Regions from separate parts of the Paenibacillus glucanolyticus genome, predicted to be linked through region 1. Evidence: riboswitches for the same ligand, from Rfam matches in the RefSeq annotation. Region 1 holds a riboswitch; each other region holds the start of a gene.
The links. A riboswitch is a leader RNA that binds a small molecule or an ion and turns the genes downstream of it on or off. The one in region 1 is predicted to bind cyclic di-AMP.
Positions count from the first base shown of each region.

Region 2: it holds a riboswitch for cyclic di-AMP, as region 1 does, so the genes downstream of both, WDY75_RS05325 (TrkH family potassium uptake protein) here and WDY75_RS30205 (C40 family peptidase) in region 1, are expected to answer to the same signal.
Region 3: it holds a riboswitch for cyclic di-AMP, as region 1 does, so the genes downstream of both, WDY75_RS28555 (hypothetical protein) here and WDY75_RS30205 (C40 family peptidase) in region 1, are expected to answer to the same signal.
Region 4: it holds a riboswitch for cyclic di-AMP, as region 1 does, so the genes downstream of both, WDY75_RS15345 (universal stress protein) here and WDY75_RS30205 (C40 family peptidase) in region 1, are expected to answer to the same signal.

Region 1 covers NZ_CP147845.1:6,567,724-6,573,423, forward strand. Annotated here, with positions in the region: gene WDY75_RS30190 (YwhD family protein) at 1-6, opposite strand, end outside; gene WDY75_RS30195 (M1 family metallopeptidase) at 156-2,147, shown strand; gene WDY75_RS30200 (hypothetical protein) at 2,159-2,986, shown strand; cyclic di-AMP (ydaO/yuaA leader) riboswitch at 3,333-3,471, shown strand; gene WDY75_RS30205 (C40 family peptidase) at 3,476-3,949, shown strand; cyclic di-AMP (ydaO/yuaA leader) riboswitch at 4,352-4,490, shown strand; gene WDY75_RS30210 (C40 family peptidase) at 4,495-4,968, shown strand; gene WDY75_RS30215 (GNAT family N-acetyltransferase) at 5,108-5,608, shown strand.
Region 2 covers NZ_CP147845.1:1,112,918-1,118,617, forward strand. Annotated here, with positions in the region: gene uvrC (excinuclease ABC subunit UvrC) at 1-1,495, shown strand, start outside; gene WDY75_RS05320 (CPBP family intramembrane glutamic endopeptidase) at 1,467-3,155, opposite strand; cyclic di-AMP (ydaO/yuaA leader) riboswitch at 3,445-3,590, shown strand; gene WDY75_RS05325 (TrkH family potassium uptake protein) at 3,656-4,996, shown strand; gene WDY75_RS05330 (potassium channel family protein) at 5,013-5,687, shown strand.
Region 3 covers NZ_CP147845.1:6,189,479-6,195,178, forward strand. Annotated here, with positions in the region: gene kdpB (potassium-transporting ATPase subunit KdpB) at 1-406, opposite strand, end outside; gene kdpA (potassium-transporting ATPase subunit KdpA) at 429-2,108, opposite strand; gene WDY75_RS30830 (potassium-transporting ATPase subunit F) at 2,139-2,216, opposite strand; gene WDY75_RS28555 (hypothetical protein) at 2,366-2,776, opposite strand; cyclic di-AMP (ydaO/yuaA leader) riboswitch at 2,905-3,073, opposite strand; cyclic di-AMP (ydaO/yuaA leader) riboswitch at 3,625-3,796, shown strand; gene WDY75_RS28560 (hypothetical protein) at 3,922-4,386, shown strand; gene WDY75_RS28565 (proline dehydrogenase family protein) at 4,410-5,330, opposite strand.
Region 4 covers NZ_CP147845.1:3,221,128-3,226,827, forward strand. Annotated here, with positions in the region: gene WDY75_RS15330 (DJ-1/PfpI family protein) at 1-620, opposite strand, end outside; gene WDY75_RS15335 (hypothetical protein) at 752-976, opposite strand; gene WDY75_RS15340 (TrkH family potassium uptake protein) at 1,585-2,934, opposite strand; gene WDY75_RS15345 (universal stress protein) at 3,016-3,684, opposite strand; cyclic di-AMP (ydaO/yuaA leader) riboswitch at 3,821-3,971, opposite strand; gene WDY75_RS15350 (cation:proton antiporter) at 4,122-5,366, opposite strand; gene WDY75_RS15355 (TetR/AcrR family transcriptional regulator) at 5,529-5,700, shown strand, end outside.

The DNA of each region.
Region 1 (5,700 bases):
CTCCACTGCTGCCGACCTCCTATATTCAGAGCCGATCCTTACGTGACGGCTGCTAAATTTGTTAACCATGTCCCAATAATTTTATTTTAACTAATAATCCCCCAAAAGCAAACATATACATGCACTAGATGCTTGTCAACGGGAGGTTGTTCGATATGGTCCCACCACGTGCCAAAGTCTTTCTATCATCCTTGCTCGCCCTTGGATTGCTTGCAGGATCGATGCCGATATTTCTGAATCCAGGGTCCTCAGCGTCCGCCCTTGCCCCAAATGCGGGCAAGCCCTCGGTCTCCGCCGTGGAGAAGTCCCCTCTCTCGCCGCCTAAGGTGCAGCCTGATGTTCCCGCTCCGGCGCTGAGCGACCGTTTAGTGGAATATCACATGGATGTTCGGTACGAGCCTGAAGAGAACAAGCTTAAGGGCAAACAGACACTCACTTGGACCCATCCAGGCAAAAAAAGCGTAAACGAGCTGTACTTTCATTTGTATCCCAATGCATTTTCATCCAACGAAACAACGTTCATGAAGGAATCGGGCGGCAGATTGCGTTCTGATCCTATGCCTGATGACGGATACGGCTCCATGACCATTACCAGCGTGAAAACAACCGAAGGCCTGGCCTTGACGCATCGCCTTCAATTCGTTCAACCGGATGACGGCAATATCAAGGATCACAGCCTTGTCAAACTAAGATTGCCAAAACCCATAAAAAGTGGGGAAAGCATCACCATCCATATGGAGTTTGAAGTCGAGCTTCCCAAAATATTTGCGCGCATGGGCACCACCGAGAATTTTATTATGGCTGGCCAATGGTTCCCTAAAATTTCAGTCTATGAGCCGGCAGGTCTTCGTGGAAGAACGGATGAGGGATGGAACCTCCATCAATATCACGGCAACTCCGAGTTCTATTCCAACTTCGGCATCTACAGCGTTCGAATCCGGGTTCCCGAAAATTATATTGTTGCCGCTACCGGATTCCCGACGAAGCCCGCACAGAAGACGAATGGCGAGAAGGTTTATCAATTCTATGCGGACGATGTCCATGATTTTGCCTGGTCAGCATCACCGAACTTTGTCACGGCAGAAGAAGCCTTCTCTGCGCCAGGTGTACCGGGTGTCCGCATCAAGCTGTATCTCGATCCTGTGCATAAAGACTTAAAGGACCGATACTTCGATGCTGCCAAATCCGCACTTGCTTCATTTGGTAAATGGTATGGATCCTATCCATACTCCACGTTGTCCATCGTGGTGCCGCCTGAATCGGGCAACGGTGCCGGCGGCATGGAGTATCCGACGCTGGTAACTGCCTTCGGTGCCAGAAATGATTCACCGGGGTATGAGCTGGAACGAACCGTCATCCATGAGATCGCCCATCAATATTTTTACGGGATTATTGCGAATAACGAGTTTGAGGAAGCCTGGCTGGACGAGGCCTTTGCGACCTATGCTGAAGAGAGAGTGATGGAGAAGGAATACGGCATTACCTCCAACACCGCAGCTCAAGGAGCGTCGATTACCTCACCTGCACCGCTGAAAATGGATTCCTGGAAATACAGCTCCCACGAAAACTATGCACTGAACGTTTACACGAGAGGCAAACTTGTACTGCAAGGCATAGAACGGCAGGTCGGTCCACGGATGATGGAGAAGATTCTGAACACCTATGCCCAGAAATACCGTTTCAAGCACCCCACCACGTCCGACTTCCAGAAGGTCGTTGAACAAGTAAGCAAAACCTCCTGGCAGTCTTATTTTGACCAGTATGTATATGGAAACCAAATGGCGGACGTCGCAATCGATCTGATCAAAACCAAAAATAAAGGGACGCAGGACAATCCAGAGTATGAATCTACGGTCAAGATTACAAGCAAAGACGGAGATGTTACCGATGTCCCGATCATATTTGCGTTCGAGGACGGCAAGACCGTGGAGCGAACCTGGAGTGGCAAGGACGGTAAAGTCACTTACACTCTGGACTACACCTCGCCGCTATCCTGGGCGATGGTTGACCCGAAATACTCCATGGTTCTTGAGAACAAACACATCAATAATTATATGAAGGCAGGAATGGATCCGAAAGTGGTGACACGCTGGAATCTCAGCATTACCAAACTCGTGGAGACGCTGTTCGGTAGCCTGTCATGGTGAGGGGTGAGCACATGAAAACTTATGCAGGCCAAGGGTGGACCAGTGTTAAAGACCAATTATACGTCTCTATTCTGCTCTTCTTATACCGTTTGCTGTGGGGATATTGCCTGTACCGACTTGTAAAATCAGCCGTCGTTCCCCTTCTGATGCGGTATCCAGACTCTGCACCTAACGAACTGAGCCGGCTATTGTTCTTCTACGAGGGAGAGATGAGCCTGACGTTAAGCAATACGGTCCATACCTACGGATGGCTTCTGGCTGGATTGCTGCTCATCCGGATGGTGCTCACCCCGCTCATACGGGCAGGCATCTTCTATAACCTCCACCAGGAAGCCCAAGGTGAACGCGGCTTGTTCTTCTTCACGGGAATGCAGAAGCTGTGGAAACCCGTGACGATATTCTATCTGATCGAGTTGATCCTCACCTTTGCTCCCGGCTACTGGATTGTGCCCAAAATTCTCCCGATCCTGCTCAACGGCATCCAGGAGCCCGCTCTGCTGCTCCACGCGCTGCCCTATGCGGCAGGCTGGTTCCTGTACGCCTATCTGATTCGGATATCCCTGCTCTATATGCAGTTTGGCCGTATCGGTGATTCCGGTATGATCAGCTCTATTCTAACTCTCTTCAACAATCTGGGCACGGCAGTCCTCCTGTCCATAACCGTGGGCGGTGCCGCCGTTGTTATACTTCTGCTCCTTAGCTCTGCCTCACTCATCTGGGCAGGACTAATCGGTTTAATTATTCAGCAAGCCTCCTATTTTCTAAATGGACTTTTCCAAATTTGGGTAATTTCCTCCCAGTATCATCTGTGGAAATCATCATCCTCACAGCACTCCTAGAAGTTACATTTCGTTACAATAGTATGATCGACAGGCTCGCGAATAAACTGTAACCGGAAGCGACATGGATCTTAATCCCTGCCATTTTTACAGAAAATAGGATTTCATTTATCCTCCATATCACAAATTTCAGAGCGCGAAATTACAAAAAAACCCGTTCCAGCATGACTGGGACAGGTTTTTTTGTTTAAATATACACTTTCCTCGTTTGCCAAAATGTTAATACTCTGCTAAAATAACGAATATGTTAGTAACAACTTTGTCATCTTTACTGTAACTTTTGCTGGAACTATGTTATTTCGTTAATCATGTTGGAACGTCAGACGTCAATGAATGGGTTCATCAACATTTTAAGGAGCCGAATTCCCATATCGATTGGGAAGCGGGGGATCCGTTTTGGGTGAATTGATCTCGCAAGAGAGGGATCATAGGGGACCTTCAACCGAACCCTTAAGCTAACCTCGCAGGCATTGGAAGGAGCATTTCGTTTTGAAAAAGAAGTTAACGGCCGTTTCTCTCGGCCTAGCCCTCGCGCTCACATTAGGGACCGGAAGCGCTTTCGCCGATTCCAAATTAAATACCGCAATCAAACCAGCCATTGGTGTATCTTATAAAACAGGTGGAACCACAACAAATGGTTTTGACTGCTCCGGCTTCACCACCTATGTTTACAAGAAGCTTGGTCTCAGCCTGCCACGAACATCTACCGCTCAATACAAGGTAGGTACGGCAGTATCCAAGAGCAATTTGAAAGCTGGCGATCTCGTGTTCTTTAACACATCCGGTAAAGGTGTATCTCATGTGGGTATTTATGTTGGGGGTGGAAAGTTCGCTCATTCCTCATCTTCTCGCGGTGTCATTGTCAGTCCGCTAAGCCAAAGCTATTACGCACAGCGCTATGTGGGCGCTAAGCGAGTGATGAGTCAAAGCACGTACAAATCTGTAGCTGTAAACTACAACTAATTGGAACTTTATTGATTTATCCTTATAAGAGAGCCCTGGAGTTTTGAGATTGTGCCGATCTCACCCAGCGGCTTTTTTCTTTTGTTCACTGTGTATACCTCTATAACGTTTGGGACAACGAAAAAGTTCCCGCTTTTCAAAAAAAATATAAATTTTATTAATCCAGAAACAACTTCATCAGCATTATTGGCAGCCCTTCATAAAGATCCTTACCTTTTATATACCCTTCCCGGCCTTCATTAAACGCAATATTGGAAAATAATTGATTATACCTGACACTTCGACAGCTGATGCTATTGAATAATAGCGAAAGTCATCAAGAAATAATTGCCAAGCTTGTTTGCTGTCTGATAGAATGGGTACAGTAACAACTTTGTCATTAATGTAAGTGCTTTAATACATAGATTACGATTGCCGAATTCCCATGGATATGGGAAGCGGGGGAACCATTTACGGGTGAATTGATCTTGCTGTCAAGGGATCATAGGGGACCTTCAACCGAACCCTCAAGCTAACCTCGCAGGCAGCGGAAGGAGCTCTTCATGCTGAAGAAGACGTTATCAGCGGCAGCCCTGAGTATTACGTTACTGTTCACTTCAGGCATTGGCAGCGTGTTTGCCGATAGTGCGCTGGACCAGGAAATTGATAAGGTATTGGGTACAAGATATAGTTATGGAGGTACAACCACGAGCGGATTTGACTGCTCCGGTTTTACCATGTATGTGTATGCCAAACTCGGCCTGAAGCTCCCGCATCAATCCGGCTCTCAATTCGATATGGGGACAAGCATAACCCGCAAAGATCTGCGGGCTGGCGATTTGGTGTTCTTCAACACAACGGGGAGCGGTATATCCCATGTTGGCATTTATGTAGGCGATGGCAAGTTTGCCCATGCCTCGTCGAATCGAGGTGTCGTCATCAACCGACTTGCTGAGGATTACTATGATCAGCGTTACGTCGGTGCCAAACGCATCATGAGTGATGATAAGTATGAACAATCGGCCGATACATCATCCTAGATGATAGAGGCTGACGATCCAGTGCACAGACCTACTGCCCGTTAAAGGAGAGCCCGCCTCTCTTTGACGGGCTTTTTCATGCAGCTCGCTCCCTTATATAAAGGGTACATGGATAATATACGAATGGAGGAAACTACCAATGGATGTTACCCCTATTTCATTTCGCGCCGTCATCATGCGTGAGGAACACGCTGAAGAAATATGCACCTGGTCCTATCCCCCTCCTTACGATATCTATGGCTTCCTTCCTTGGGAGCAGATGAAAGGGCTCGAGGTGGAATTTGGCGATCCGATCATACGCCAGCAGCAATATATCTCGATTCTGGATGACCAGGATTCTCTGTGGGGGTTTGCCCAGCTGTTTCCCATACACGAAGTGACACGGATCGGGCTTGGCATGCGGCCTGATTGGTGCGGGCGTGGAATGGGTAAACGATTTATGCAGACCATAACGCAGGAGGCCAGGCGCAGGAGGCCTACGGATGAGATTGATCTGGAAGTAATGACCTGGAATGAGCGTGCGATCCGTGCTTATGAAGGGGCGGGATTTCGCATCACCGATACGTATGAGCGGCTTACTCCGCAGGGAAAAGGCATTTTCCACTGTATGGTGTATGAGCCTCCAGCAAATGAGGAATAGTAAGCTTGTCTATATGAAAAAGCACAAATTTGTGTATTTTTTATGAAGCCTCTTTGGATCGTTGCTTTTTTTGTCACAACTGGCTATGCTGT
Region 2 (5,700 bases), 1.2 Mb from region 1:
CTTGTATTATCATATGGGGCAATGCTTGGCTCCATGCGTGAAGGAAGTGCCGAATTCCGCTTATGAGCAGATTACCGGCGAGATTAACTCTTTTCTGAACGGCGGACATGAAGAGATCAAGAAGGAATTGCAGCGCAAAATGCAGGAGGCCGCGGAGGATTTATATTTTGAGCGTGCCAAAGAGCTGCGGGATCAGATCATCCATATCGATACCTTAATGGAGAAGCAGAAGATTACGACCACGGATACACGGGACCGCGACGTATTCGGTTATGCTGTGGATAAAGGCTGGATGTGTGTGCAGATTCTGTACATGCGGCAGGGGAAAATGGTGCAGCGCAACAAATCCGTCTTTCCGTTCTACGGGGATGCGCACAGTGACTTTATGTCTTTTATTGCCCAATATTACAGCGACAATCCTGCACTGCCGCAAGAAATTCTGCTCCCTGGCCCTCTGTTGATAGAGGAAGCTGCTGGTTCAGTAACCGCAACGGGAACCGTTATCGAAGCTGAAAGCGTACAGGGCAAGGAGAATGCCGCGGATTCGGCGAGCCAGCCAACTGCAGGTTCTGCGGAAGAGCTGCAGGAAGCCTTAGTCCAGGCTCAAGAGGAGAAGGCGGAGGCAGAGGGTATCGTGGATGCCGCCGGCGGGGCTGCCGCCTTGCAGGAATGGCTTGGAGTGAAGGTACACGTGCCGCAGCGGGGCTTGAAGAAACAGATGGTGGGCATGGCATCGGATAATGCGAGGGTTTCCCTGGACGAGAAGTTCCGGTTGATCGAGCGCGATGAAGAACGCACCTCGGTTGCGGCGGCTAATCTGGGTGAAGTGATTGGACTCCAGTCGCTAAACCGGATTGAAGCATTTGACAACTCGAACATACAGGGGAGCAATCCAGTATCGGCCATGGTGGTATTCACCAATGGGAAGCCGGATAAAAAGGAATACCGCAAATACAAAATCCGCACCGTCCTGGGACCGGATGATTATGATACGATGCGTGAAGTGATTCGGCGGCGGTACGAGCGCGTCTTGAAGGAGAACTTGCCGCTTCCCGACCTTATCGTGGTTGATGGAGGCAAGGGACAAATCTCTGCGGCCATCGATGTATTGGAGAATGAGCTGGGACTGTTTGTCCCGGTATGCGGGCTTGTGAAGGACGCCAAGCACAAAACGGCGCAGTTAATGATCGGAGATCCACCGGAGCCGGTAACACTGCCACGGGACAGCCAGGAGTTCTATTTACTGCAGCGCATCCAGGATGAGGTTCACCGCTTTGCGATTTCCTTCCACCGCGATCAGCGCGGCAAATCGATGGTGACTTCGAAGCTCGATTCCATTCCCGGCATAGGGGAGAAGCGCCGCAAGCTGCTGCTGAAGCATTTTGGCTCGGTCAAAAAAATAAAAGAGGCTTCAGTCGAAGACTTCAAGCCCCTTTCCATAGGTGAAAAATTAGCAACGCAAATTCTTAATGCACTTCGTAAGGAGGAGTCGTAACATACGGCTTCTCTTTTTTTGTCGGATTGAAACGGTATATCAAATATGCAACAATTCCCGGCAGCACCATGTAGAACACCCCGATCAGCAAGTTGGCGGTATCCTTGAGCATAACGAGGCTGAGGCCCATCAGAATGCTGTTGAAGATGACGTGGGAGAACATGGCCGCGAGATACCCGTATTTCAAGAAGATGTAACTGAACAGCAAGCCGATGATGACCAGCTCGATAGGCCTCGAGATCACAGGGTATATCGGATAAAGCGTATGCCCCAGCGCCCAGATGAGCGAGGTGATCAAACTTGCCACAAAGGTATTGCGAACGATTTTCTTCACCATTTTAATACCAAACAGCCGGTATACGGCTTCCTCCGATATGCCTGCAAACCAGGCCATCAAAGGGAACAGCCATGGATACAGCATATTGTAAGGCGATTGCGTGGCATCGGTTGTGGACCATGTATTCAAGGTAAGACCAAGAACAATAAAGATCAGAGATTGAACTCCGAGCAGAATGAACGCCCACATATACCCCAGCTTCATGCTATCCAGCACATAACGTCCATACCCGGCTTCCTTGGCCCGCGGCCATGGGTTAAGGCCGTCTTCTTTTTGCCACAGCCCGTTGCCCCCGACCAGGGAAAAGTAGAGCAGCGCGGAGAAGATGAGTGAATAGACCGCATAGAATATCATCATGCCGAGAATGCCGGTAGAAGACATGCCCTCGGATTTGAACACGGGTACCAGATTGTACGTATTCAGCATTTGAATAACGAATAGCAGCGCCGATAGGAACAAGCCGCGTTTAAACGAGGTGTAAGCTCTGGTCTTCACACTGTACACAATGGCAAGTATGCCAAGAATCAGGGTAAACAAACCGTAACCCGCCAGCGTCAGCAGTGTTGCATCTTGAGTCTGCTTGTTAACATAAGCGGAATGCGCAGCCGGAATCGAGAAGGATGGCTCATAGGAGCGTAATTTCCCGTGCTCGAAGGTGAAGCGCAGCTCCAGCACGGAATCGCCGATCTTGGTTTCCGGATCCACGTATTTCAGCCGGGGTTCTCCTTCCCGCGTAACCAGCTTCAGATGCGAAATATCGTAGCCTGCACGCTTGAGCCAAGGCTCGGCAAGCTGCTGCTTATCGGCCAAAGTCATGCCGTCCTCTACGACAAGGAGCATTTGTTTCTGCACTTTACCCTTGTTCAGTTCAATCCGGTCATAACTGGAGCGGGCAAAATCATACGAGAACCCAACGATGCCGGAATTCTGCATATGCACGTCCACATTGAGGGCATCGCCTCCCGGCTCGCTGAAGCGAACGCGGTATACGTCATAGGGATATTTGGCCTCAAAGGTTTTGTTGTACTCCGAGAGTTTCTTTTCCCTCGCTAAATATCCGTAAAGCTCCGATTTGGATTGATATGTAATCAATGTCTCCTCAGCTTCCGCAGCGGAGAACTGCAAGTGCTCCTGTGCGAACCTGGAAGCGGCTTGCTGGGCTTGTGCTTTGGATATAATATCCGGAGTGGCCATCTCGGTAGAATCCGTATTGGCTGATGGAAATACCTGAAATAACAGGAACAAAATCAGGCCAACTGCGGCAGGCGCGATGAGCTGCTTCAAGTTGGGCTTCAGCCTCAAAGGCTCTCTTGCACGATTCATGAATTTCCTCCTCTGGAAAGTTGATACTCCACTGGGTATTAGAGCTGCCTGATGAAGAACGCATAGAGCCAATATAACATAGATATGAAAGGGATAAGCAGCTTATCCCAATTTGGTAATAATGAAATAAAACGATGAAAATGAATGAAAGGTTTCGAAAATGTTAGAGAACCATACGCTTGTATTCTTGAATATGCCCAATTCGAGCTCTTTTAAAGACTTTTTGGGTGAAAAACGGCGTTGGGTTACGTACCGGATTGGGTTATAATCACATCATGCTTCAAGGAACCGAATATTCCAGCCGAATTTCGTACTGAAAATGGGGGAACCATGTAATTGGGGTGAATTTCATTATTCTATAGAATAATGAATAGGGCGACCTGTGGAAATGCCCGAATCCGTCAGCTAACCTCGTAGGCTGCAGCACAGGAACCAGACCGTAAGGGGCACTGCGTTTTCCAGTGTCTTTTTTCTTTGACTTTTTTTAAGAAGGTGACGGATTGAACTCCAAATTAAAATGGCTCAGGTTGTCCCCGCCGCAGATTCTGGTGCTTGGTTTTGCGGCCATTATCTTCATCGGGGCTGCATTGTTAATGCTGCCGATTTCCAGTAGAACCGGCGAGCCGCTTGGATTTATTGATGCATTGTTCACTTCGACATCAGCAACGTGCGTAACGGGTCTGGTTGTGGTGGATACAGGGACAACATTCAGTTCTTTCGGTCAGATCGTGATCATGCTGCTGATTCAGATTGGCGGGCTCGGCTTCATGACGATGGCTACTTTGTTTGCCCTGGTCCTCAAACGGCGAATTTCCCTCAAGGATCGTCTTGTCCTGCAGGAGGCGATGAATCAATCCTCGATGGAAGGCATCGTAAGGCTGATTCGCAGAGTATTGTTATACTCACTCGTGATTGAGGCTTGTGGCGCTGTACTGCTGTCTATCCGGTGGGTGTTTGATATGCCGATCGGAAAAGCGATATATTACGGTGTTTTTCATGCGGTGACCATGTTCAACAATGCCGGTTTCGATTTGTTTGGCGATTTTCGAAGCTTGACCGGGTATGTATACGATCCGGTGGTAAACGTAGTCGTGATGTTTTTGATTGTTTCAGGCGGTATTGGCTTCATTGTATTGTCTGATCTGATTGACTTTCGGAAACAGCGGAGACTGTCATTGCATTCCAAGGTGGTGCTCTCTATGACAGGAGCGCTGCTGCTGCTCGGATTTATCGTTATTCTCATATTTGAATTCACCAATCCGCGAACGCTCGGCTCCCTCAATTGGGGCGGGAAGTTCTTAGGAGCGTTGTTCCAATCTGTAACGCCGCGCACAGCGGGTGCGAATACTATAGATATTACGGGCCTAAGGCAGGCCACACAGTTTTTCATCGTGATTCTCATGTTTATCGGCGCATCTCCCGGATCAACCGGGGGTGGTATCAAAACAACGACGTTTACCATAATGGTTGGTGCGGTCATCGCCATGATGCGGGGACGCGACGACATCGTCATGTTCCGTTATCGGCTTGCACAGGAGCGGGTACTGAAGGCGTTAACCATCGCACTTCTCGCCTTGCTGCTCGTTCTTGCGGTCTCCATGATTCTGTCCACGACAGAGGAAGGGGAGTTCCTGGAAATCCTGTTCGAAACAACGTCCGCGTTCGGTACGGTGGGGCTCTCGATGGGCTTAACGCCTGATCTGACCGTGTTCGGCAAAATATTGATTAGTATTACGATGTTTGCAGGACGATTGGGTCCGCTGACACTTGCTTATGCACTAGGGCCGAAAAAGGGTAAAGAATTATATCGTCATCCGGAAGGCAAAATGATTATTGGATAAGGAGTATAGGAGAGACATGAAACCAAAGCAATTTGCAATTATCGGTTTAGGACGATTTGGCTCCAGCCTGGCGCTTGAACTGATGGAACAGGGATATGAGGTGCTCGGCATCGACCGGAACGAAGAGGTTGTCGAGGATATGAGCGAGCTGCTAACACATACGGTGGTCGCGGATGCTACAGATGAAGAGGTGCTTAAATCACTCGGGATCCGCAACTTCGATTGTGGGATTGTTGCAATCGGGAATGATATCCAGATGAGTATTTTATCCGCCATCTTGTTGAAAGAGCTTGGTGTTACCACGGTAGTGGCCAAGGCCATTTCGGTCCTGCATGGCCGGGCTCTGGAGAAGCTGGGCGTGGACCGGGTCATCTTTCCGGAGCGGGATATGGGCATTCGGGTAGCTCACCAGCTCGTTACGCCGAACCTGCTTGACTATATCGAATTATCCAAGGACTATTTGATTGTGGAGATGACGGTTACGGACTGCATGGACGGAAAAACACTGAGCGAGCTGAATACGAGGGTTCGTTATGGCGTAAGCGTGGTAGCCCTGAATAAGCAAACCGGCATTATTGTGGCTCCGACCGCCATGGACGTGGTGAACTCGGGCGATATTATGGTCGTTATCGGATCCAATGATAACGTAGACCGCTTTGAATCTGAAGTCGTGAACATGCTTGAGAAATAAATATAGAAGAAAA
Region 3 (5,700 bases), 380 kb from region 1:
TCTCGCCCTGCGTAACCACCACGATATCCCCTTTGCGAAGATCGGTAGACGGCACGGACTGAACCCCTCCGCCTTCCATCACTTTATGGGCGGTCATTTCTTTCTTGGATTGCTTAAGAGAATCGGCCTGAGCTTTACCCCTGCCCTCGGCAAGGGCCTCGGCAAAGTTCGCGAACAGCAGCGTAAACAGCAGAATCACAAACACCGTCAGATTGAATCCGGTACTGCCTTCTGTACCGAAATAGGATGGAAACAGTGTCATGAGCAGAACCACCAAGGTTCCGGCCTCCACAACAAACATCACGGGATTTCTCATCATGAAAGCTGGATTCAGCTTGATGAAGCTGTCCTTCAGCGCTTGATTGACCATTTCTTTGGACATCACTTTGGTTCTCGTATTATTCATGGTAATAGGCCACCTTTTCTAATTAACGGATCGTCAGATGCTCAGCAATCGGGCCGAGCACCAGCACAGGCAGGAAAGTCAATGCGCCGATGATCAGAACCACCGCGAGGAGAATGCCGGCAAACAGCTTATTGTCTGTTCGGAACGTCCCGAGTGTCTCCGGTACCCATTGCTTCCGCATCAGTGAACCGCCGACCGCCAGCAGAGCGATCATCGAGATATAACGGCCGAACAGCATGACGAGCCCGGTTGTGATGTTCCAGAACGGCGTGTTATCTGCAAGTCCTTCAAACCCGGAACCGTTATTGGCTGCGGATGACGTGTATTCGTACAACACCTGTGAGATGCCATGGAAGCCGGCATTGGTAATGCCCGCCTGCCCGGCATCCGTCATCAGGGCAAGCGCCGTCGGAGCCAGAATGATAAATGGGTGCACCAGAATGACGATGGCGATCAGCTTCATTTCCCGCGCTTCTATTTTTCTGCCCAGAAATTCAGGCGTTCGCCCAACCATAAGCCCGGCCAGGAACACAGCCAGTATCGCATACATGAGCATATTCATCAGCCCGACGCCTTTTCCGCCAAAAACAGAGTTCAGCATCATCAGGGACAGCGGCGTAATTCCGCCAAGCGGCGTGAGTGTATCATGCATGTTGTTAACTGAACCGGTCGTAGCCGCCGTCGTCACTGTAGTAAACAGCGAGGACTGGGCGATCCCGAACCGGACTTCCTTACCTTCCATGCTGCCTTGGGATGCATCAATCCCCAGTCGGTTCAGTGCCGGATTGCCGTTTGATTCAGCGGCATAGTTCAGAGACAAGAAGCCGATGAACAAGGTCATCATCACAGAGAATATAATCCAGCCCTGCTTGCGGCTCTTGGCAAACAAACCAAATGTATACGGAAGCGCAGCCCCGAGACTCCACATGCACAGGATCTCAATCACATTGGTCAGAGGGGACGGATTCTCAAACGGATGGGACGAATTGACCCCCATATATCCGCCGCCGTTGGTACCCAGATGCTTGATCGATTCAAGAGCAGCCACCGGACCTACCGCAATTTGCTGCTCGCTTCCTTCCATCGTGGTCACGCTGAGCGCAGGCTTCAGGGTCTGAGGCACCTGCAGGGCGACCAGCACCATTGCAATGATGAAGGCCGCCGGAATGAATACCCGGATATGAGCCTTCACAAAGTCCTCGAAGAAGTTGCCGACGGTTGTCCCCTTACTGGTCACTGCCCGGATAAAAGCGATGGCCACGCACAGCCCGGTCGCCGCCGATGTAAACATCATCATCGTAATGACAGCCATCTGCGCAAAATAGGATAGCCCCGACTCTCCGCTGTAATGCTGCAGATTCGTATTGGTCATAAAGCTGATGATCGTATTGAATGACAAGGTTGATTCCATATTATCGATTCCGTTCGGGTTGAACGGCAGTACCTTTTGCAGCCGCAGAATCAGGTAGCCTGAAGCTACCAGTATGATATTCGTAATGACAAAGCTGAGAGCATACCCTTTCCAGGTCATCCCCTTGCGGTCTTTCAAGCCAATCAGTGCAAATATCGGCTTCTCTGCCCAGGAGAACCATTTATCGGTTCGGTTATCTTCATTGCGAAATACCTGATATAGATAGGTTCCGAGCGGCTTAACCAGCAGCAGCAGAACCAGAATAACGATGGCAATTTGTATAATGCCCATGACGAGTGCCTTCCTCCTTCAGCGGTTCCCCTAGAATTTTTCAGGGTGAACCAGCGCATAAATCAAATACAGAAAAATAAAGAGCGTACATACCAATAATATGATCACAGCTGATCAGCCTCCGGTTCTGAAACCACGCGTCCACACCAGGACATAAACAGCATGAACAGTCCGTAGGTCCCTCCTAATATGAGCACCATATAAAAATCCTGCATAATCCAATCCTCCACGAACCGTATTTGGCATTAAATCTGCAACTAGCTGACAATGGACGAAATCAGGAAAGATACCTGATGATGGTTCGTATGAAGCACCACATCGGCGCCCAGTCCCTTATATATCAACCGCGGATTGCTGGAGTGGGTAATGACGTAAATCGACTTTGTTGTCCATGTCCGGCAAATCCGCAAATAGCGGCAGCACAGATTCAAGCTGCTTTCGAACAGAAACACCTTGCTGACGGGAAACTCGGGAATGATCCAGGTTGACTCGTCTCTGGTATCAATCAGAATAATGTCTTTGCAGCCCAGTTCCATCATCCTCTCCTGCTCGGCCCGATTGTTGGCTATAGCTGCAAACGAAATATGTTTGTACATCAACTGGCGGATAAATTCCTCCCCGGCCTTATTCGGGGCGGATACCAAGATGAAATCCTGCGGTTTCTCCATGTGTTTCTCCTCCTAAGTTTCAGAAAGAGAAGGCAACAAAAAGAAGCCTGCGGGAGGAGAAGAACTCTTCCCGCAGGCTTCTTATTCATCCACGGTGAAATACACCGTGGCTAAAGTCCACGACAATCGTTGCCTCTCTCGATACGCTTACGAGGTTAGCTGACGGATTCGGGCGTGAGAGTCGCCCTACCCATAGACCGTTATCTTGTCTATGGGATTCACCCCTGAGAGATCAAGTTCATCTCCCGACTGGTTCCCCCGTTCCTTTTCCATTCAAGGACTCAGCGAAAATTGAAAACGAGTAGCATGTTATTCAATTAGCTATTGACTTATATTCCAAGCCTGGCAGAACTGTACAGCCGTCAGAGTCAAGCCGTGAGAGTCGCTTGACCCTGAGCCTCTGGAAGACCCATGGTGCCTTCGCCGAGGTTCTCATTCATAAAGGAGAACCGCAGCTCTCACACTGCCTTGTATCCTTATGAATCTTATCGACCGGCTGCCGCTGTGCCCTGCTCTTGGAATCATCCGTCAATTCATAGTTCGTATCATACGTCCGGCCGTGCGGGATGTAAATGAGCTCAGAAACACGTGTGGCTGAATGTGGAACAAGATCTAACCAGTATGTCTTCATTATCTCTCGAATACTGCTCCATACTATGTATTTCTCTTGTTTTCTCGAATTTATCGCAATCCATCGAGATACTGAGATTTTGCCATGATAATAGATGACAATACCAAATGTACACGTTTTCTTTTACGGATTTCATCGATTTTCGGAATGTATGCGTCAAATACGGTCATTTACTTTTGGCTGCCTCCGGCGTATGATTCATCCATCTATTCGCAACACACGTTATACGCTGAGCTCCCGACAGATCGGGAGACGGGGGAACCAATATCACCGATAGGACTTCTGTTGGTGAATGGGGTGAATCCGCGATGCCTGACCAGGCATTGTGGTAGGGCGCTCTCAAGCCCGAATCCGACAGCTAACCTCGTAGGCGTATTGAGAGAGAACACGATCCAGCCAAGCTAAAGCGGCCGCTTCATCGGCTGCTAACCGGAAAAAGGCCTGGAGAGCGGGGTTTCTCTGCTCACCAGGCCTTTTTGTCTTGCATATAACATCTTATAAGGGAGCGTAGATCATGACGAAACTCATCGAATTCGAAGCACAGGCAACAGCCATCCAAACAGCGCCAACAATATGTGAAGAGCCCATCCGCTATATGGAGATGTTCCGTTTCGACTGGGGCTCGGCTGAACGCTTTATCCCCTGGAGTGATCGAAGCTGGAACTGCGGCTTGTTCAAAATCAGCTGCGGAGAAGCAGCCGGTTATGCGGAATATGCCCTGCCGAGCACGAGAGAATTCGCAGATCTGGTCCGCTGGGCATCTGTATTTGCAAGGCTGCGGGGCATGCCCGTGACTGAGGCCATACGCTATGCTCAGAAGCAGCAGCAATGGGGATCCACTCGGATGCTGCTCGCCGTATCGGCGTTAGCCGATCTGGAGGCGGACCTGCACCAGCATGTAACTCGCGAACGGTTAGGCAGCCTCCCGCTGGAGCGGTCCTTCCTGATGGATTGCTCGCAAGCTTATTATTTCTTTTAAGGTAAGGGCGGTGTTCACACCCCTCACTTGAACATATTTTTCAGCACCATCATGAGGTTAGCCGGCTTCTCCGCCAGCCGCCGGGTGAAGTACGGGTACCACATCGTCCCGTAGGGCATATAACAACGGATGCGATAGCCATCCTCTGCAAGCGCAGCCTGATCGTTCATTCGCAGCCCGTACAGCATCTGAAATTCGAAATCCTCTTTCTCTATGCGGCTCTGCTCGGCAAACACCTTGACCCAGTCGATGATATTGTCATCGTGCGTGGCAATCGCAGTGTACGCTCCCTGATCGAAATGCATTTTGATCAATTTTTTATAGTTATCGATCACTTCGCGTTTCTGCTGAAAGGCAATGGTTCCGGGCTCTTTATATGCCCCCTTTACCAGGCGCAGATTGACCCCCGCCTCCATCAGGCTTCGCACGTCTTCCTCCGTGCGGAACAAGTAGGCCTGCATCACGGTGCCCACATTGGGCAGCCCCTCCTTATGGAGCCGCAGCGTCATATCGATTGTCGCCTGGGTATATGGCGAATCCTCCATATCCAGACGCACGAAATTGCGAAACTCTTTCGCCTTTTTCACCACCGACTTGATATTCTCGTAAGCCTTCTCAAGGTCCAGTGCCATGCCCATCTGCGTCGGTTTCAATGACACATTTGACTGCACTCCCCGCTGTGCGATTCCCTCCACAAGCTTCAAATATTCCTCGCGGTATTCGGCCGCTTCGTCCTGCGTCGTAATGCCCTCCCCCAGATGATCCAGCGTGACGAGAATGCCCTTCGCATTGAGCCTCTCGATTTCATCCAAGGCCTCATCCAGCGTATTGCCGGCAATGAATCGGCCTGCCAATTTCCTTCCGTATTTGATCGACAGCCACTTCACGAGTTTATTGCCGGACACCGTCAGGATCACTTTACGGTAAAACTCGGTTCCGTCCATGCATGCGCCCCCTTTGTAAGGTAAACCAAATGCACCCTCTACCTTAACTCATATGCAAAAATCATGACGGCATGCAGGAAGACATACATATCACGCAGGCAATGGCCGTGTCGGAGCGATTCTGGCTTTCCGGCATGCAAAGAAACCTCTCCATTACGATAGTGGAGAGGTTTCTTTGCATGCCGAAGATTCTTTTATTGAGCATTTTAAAATCATTATAGTTCCGATTGATTTTTCGATTTGCAGACAATTGAAGTAGAAAAGTTCGCCATATGTAAAAGAGATAACTGTAAATATTATAATATACCATTTTTACTATTATAAATTCATAATCACACTATTTTTTTAGAGAAAACACAACTTTTTTCAT
Region 4 (5,700 bases), 3.3 Mb from region 1:
GTAACACCTCCGGCAGTCACCAAGCGAGGAGTATCTTCCACGATTCTTGCATCAACCGGAATTGCCCCGAGAGCTCCTAGTGCACCCATGCCTATTTGATTGGTGACAGCATATCTGTCTTTCAACAAACCACCCATAGCCAGCACCAATGAACCTCCACACACGGTAACCACTGTGACTTCCTTATTATTTAAAGCTTGTTTCATCATACTTGTTAAAGCAGTATCCTTAGCCTGCTTCAATATATTAGGAATAGAATCTTCTGATTTTCCGGCTGGCTTACCCGAAGCTCCAGGAACCACAATAATTCCAGAACGAGCGGGGTCAATTACGCCTTGCGCTTCAAGGGAGGGCCCATTCAGACCGCTCGGAACCGAACGCTTGCCTTCTGCGGATACCAATTCTACTGTGACTTTCCCTCCGGAGTACATTCCAGCGGCAGCGAATACTTCATATGGCGCTAACGCGTCCAGCAGATCGAACCCATCGAACAGTACGATTTGAACATGTACACTTTTGTCCTTGGCATCTTGATCCTTTTTTGTATTCGCACTTGCTACGGGGGCAAACAGACTTAACATAAGCGTTAACGACATGAGTAAGCTAATCATTTTTTTCATCCTATACCAATTCCTCTCGTTTTGTTTGAAAGATGATGTTTGGGATAACTAACCCCAGTGCGATAGAGCCGTAAATGTCGATGGTGTAGTCACCCGACGCGCTAGGTACGACAATGATACCCGCAATCTTCCTAGTCTCTATTAGACAGAAAATCTTTCAGCATGCGATATTCCTTCTCATCTATTTCGCCTTTGGCCATTCGCTCCTTCAGAATCATAGCAAAGTCATGTTTTTGATGATCATCTTTTTGTCGATGACGAATCGCGTATACACGAACCGCTAGGAAAGAAAACAGCGTGAGACAAAATAAAGCGCCGAACGGGAAAAATGAGAAAGCTTCATTTTCCAAACCCATATGGAAACCTCCTTCATTGAGTATTCTGTGAGAAGCCGATTTTCCGAAATTCAAAGAATCCGTGCTCCCAAATAAAAGCATAACAAACAAATATCTCAAACGAAGATGTAGAAAGGTCTCAAAATTATAAACAAATCATCACAATACAAAAGCTCGTATAAGCACTGGGACAGAGCGATTCGTAATATTGGGAAATTATAAGGAGCAGCCTTTGTTCTTTAACTTCCTCGCCAACCATCATACCCCTATAAAAATGCATGAAATTAATCGATGACTTTAACCAAGTCAAAGGGGGGATACATAATGAGCTATACCATATTGCAAACTCCAACATGAATGAAGTCAACAAGGCTTGGAGAATGATCGTGTAAGATGAAAAAAACAATACAGAATGATTCTAGCTTTGTTACGCAAATACGATCCCGTACAATATCAAGCCTACGTCTAAGATCAAAACACTCGATTTGATGCAAAGGAACCAATGCAAAATTAGAAACTGATGATGATCCGAAATGATATTAAAGGTGAGCTTGAATGGTGAAATAAACCTGCACTAGCCACAACATAATTAAAAAAAGCCGCACTCGCGGCTTTTTTATTATCTCGTCTTATCCAATCAAAATATGATCTTCCGCGTAGCCAATTTTGGATGAACGCTTTTTCTGAGCCAATGCGTAAGCCAGTGTCAAGGGACCCAGCCGTCCGGCAAACATCGTTATGGTTACAATGAATTTCCCCACGGGAGATAATTCGCTTGTCAATCCCATCGACAATCCAGTAGTGCTGAAAGCGGATGTCGCTTCAAACAGCACTTCCAAAAAATGCTCTTCCAGCATTCCTTCTGAAATGGTCAGCAATAGGGAAACTCCCAGCACAACCACCAGAGAACTCATGACAACGGCCAGTGCGCGCATAACGGTTTCGCCTGCTATTTTGCGCTTGAAGGCATGGATTTGACCACCCCCGCGAAAGGTTTGGATTGTAGCTAATATGAGTACAACAAGTGTATTGATCTTAATACCGCCGCCTGTCCCTCCGGAAGCAGCACCAATGAACATCAGAATAATAATGAAGAACTGAGAAGCTGCCAGCATACTGCCGATATCAATCGTATTAAACCCCGAGCTTCGTGGCGTTATGCCTTGAAAAAAAGCAGCCAGTACTTGTTCGCTCCCACTCAATTGGCCAAAGGTTGACGGATTCCAGCTCTCCATAAAGTATATAAATAGAAAACCAAGCAGGGACAGCGTTCCTGTCCCGACCAGAACAACCTTGGAATGAAGCGAAAGTTTTTTCCATGAACGTTTTTGGAATACATCCACAATGACGATATAGCCGAGACCTCCAATGATAAATAACAGGACAATCGTAATATTGACGATCGGATCGCCAACGAAGGGTGTCAGGCTGTCAGACCACAGGGCGAAACCGGCATTGTTGAATGCGGAAACGGAATGGAAGAGGGCGTAATAGGCCGCCTGCCCCCATCCAAAATCCGATTGCCAACGAAGTGTTAGAACAATCGTTGCCAGTGCTTCAAATGCGAAAGCGATAAGTACCATGTACATTGACAATTTAACCAAACCTTGTGCCGAAGTCGAATAGGTGGTTTGCTGGATGATGAGCCGTTGTTTCAAGCCAATTCTTTTCCCCAAAACAATGGCGACCATGACACCAAAGGTCATAAAGCCAAGTCCGCCAATTTGGATCAACATCATAATGATGACTTGTCCAAAAGTTGAAAACACGCTGCCGGTATCCAAGACAACGAGTCCGTTTACGCATATTGCTGACGTTGCCGTAAATAATGCATCCAGCAGACCAACTGAACTTCCGGTGGAGGAAGAGTGGGGAAGCGCAAGCAATGCGGCTCCGATTAATATCAATGTGAAAAAAACAAGCATGATGAGTTGGGGAGGGCTCATCTTTTTCTTAAGCTTGTTGATGAACAACTCCATTTTGCCAGGAGCGGAATGTTGTGTATTTCGATCGTTTGAATTTATAGAGGGTCTTCTCACAAATTCCACTCCCATTTCTTATTAATCTTCGTCCTTGGCATACATTTCTCTGTTTTGGAATAAAGACGAGTCTATTACTTTTCCGTGACTTATTTTTAGATATTGGACTTCTTGATCTGTTTTTATTTTTAGCAAACCGGTGTCAAAATCGGTATTCAACTCTTTGAAAAATAGTCCGCTGGCTACAGGGTTGCCCCCGGATTCCTTATTACCGATTATATAATGAGGACCCTCTTTGAAAACGGCGACTCGAATCCCTCGTTCATGGGTGTCAGTAATTTGTTCATCCATCCTCTGAACTGCCACGATGTGCAGATCCGTTTCGCCAATCTGGTTTAGGAGTTCGTTGACAAACGACCCGCGCGTAATTTCTTGCCATCGTGTTTGTCCAGACTGCCCGATGATGAGTTGGGTAATATGAAGGTTTTTGGCAGTTTCTGCTATGATTTCGGAAGCCTTGCGATCTTTGTTTGGTTTGACGATAAAGGTCGCCCCATATTCGTCGCATTTCATTTGCCACTCAGCCATATACCTTTCTTGTGTCTGATCAAGCTCATTCTCACGTAAGGGTATAACGCTCAACACAAACAGGGGACACTGAAGCAGATGGGCTAATTCACCGCCTCGGCGGATGAGGCGTTCGCCGTTCGGACCATAATACACGCATACCAGTATTTTTTCGTTGTTCAACAGATAAATCATTCCTTTCTTATTCTTCAGTAGACGGTAATTACCACATTAGCTTAAATTAAAAAGGCCTGGTTGCAGAGATATATCTGCTTCCAGACCTTGGCTGTACGAATTTTGGACAAGTCAAAGTAGAAGAGTGTTCTCTCCCAAGACGCTGACGAGGTTAGCTGTCGGATTCGGGATTGAGAGTTCCCGTTCCTTCTTAATCAGAAAGAATTCACCCCTAAAGCTTAAGCAGCTTTTGTTGGTTCCCCCGTTCCTCATAGAGGATTAAGCGTAATGCGTATAAAATTTATTGTAATAAATATTATGCTAAAATAAGCTAAAAGTAAACAGTCTGCCATGGGCAATGAATGTCATTCATGGGTTGAGGTAGAATTCAATCTTTGTTTTGTATATACTCGTTTCAAGTTATTATTTGATTACCCGAAGGTTACTTACATATCCGCACCGTCTTTTTCCTTCACGGGGTTAGCTAATCCAAACTTCTTAACCAATGGTTTGATGGTTAACCCCTGCACGAGAAGTGAGAAAAGGACAACACTAAACGTGAGCACGAGTATATCGTCGCGGCCGGCGAAGGTTGAGGGCAAACTTAAGGCGAGTGCGATGGATAAACTGCCCTTTAACCCTCCCCAATTCAAAACCATCTTCCATGATGAAGGGAAGGGTCTCAGGAAGTACAGGCTCGCGTAGACGGCCACAGTCCTACCGATGAGAACGATCAGAATGGCGGCACCGATTAACGCCCATTTGTCTGCGAAGTTAATATGTTTGATTTCGAGACCGATCATCAGGAATATCAATGAATTTGCAATCAACGTGATGACGTCCCAGAACGAATTAATGTTCATCTTGGTCGTCTCCGACATCCCGATGCGCGCTCCGTAACTGCCGAAAATCAAGCCGCCCACGACGACGGCAATCACACCGGATACATGGAAATGCTCGGCGATAAAGAAACTTCCGAAGAAGAGGAGCATTGAGAACGCAATCTCTAACGGATAATCGTCATAGAAGCGAATGAGCTGTGAGAATAGATACCCAAGCAAGCTTCCAACTGCGATACCGCCGACACTGAACTTGAGAAAGAGCAATAGGCCGCTGCCTGCTCCCGCCCAGCCCATTTCCATATATGTAAGTAAATAAACGGAAGAGATCTGAAACAACACAACGGCAATTCCGTCATTAAACAACGATTCCCCTTCAATAATCGTCACGATTTTCTTCGGTACGCCTAAAGACTTGAAGATGGAGATGACACTGATCGGATCTGTGGCGCTCATTAAAGCCGCAAAGGTAAATGCAACGACTAAAGGTAATCCCATAAGCCCGTACATGGCAAGAGCAATAAGAAGAAAAGAGAGCAAGGTGCCGCCAAAAGCAAGGGCAAGCACCGGCTTGCCTTGTTCACGAAGATGCGAGAATGGAAGCTTTAGCGTAGCATCCCCGAGAAGGATTGGCAGGAACAGGGAAATAATGATCGCTTGAAACACATTCGATTGGGTGATGAAAGATTCGGCTTCATCCAGCACCGGCACGTGGATCAATCCAAGCAGCAGACCTACGATAACAAGAGCAATAGAGTAGGGCTGATTCATTTTTTTGGCTACCGCGATAACCCCCATCGAAACCGCTAGTAGAATTAACAATTGAACGAATATCTCATTAAAATGATGCATAGAGCCCCCTCCTTAAAGAAGATAATCTCCAGTTATTGTAACTTAATGACCTCCAAACAACAAATATATTGACAAATGGGAAAAAGAGGGCGTATTTTATGAATATAAAATAAAATTAATCACAGAATCATTCCTATGCTGATTAAGGATGTGAAATACGATATGCCAAAAAAATTCTCTGACGAAGAACGTAAGTGGATTCGAGAAAAACTGCTGGTGGAGGCACGTCAGCATTTCGAAAAGTCTGGTCTCCGTAAAACGAGTGTTGAAGAATTAACGAAGGCGGTCGGCATTGCCCAAGGCTCATTTTACATGTTCTTCGGATCGAAAGAGG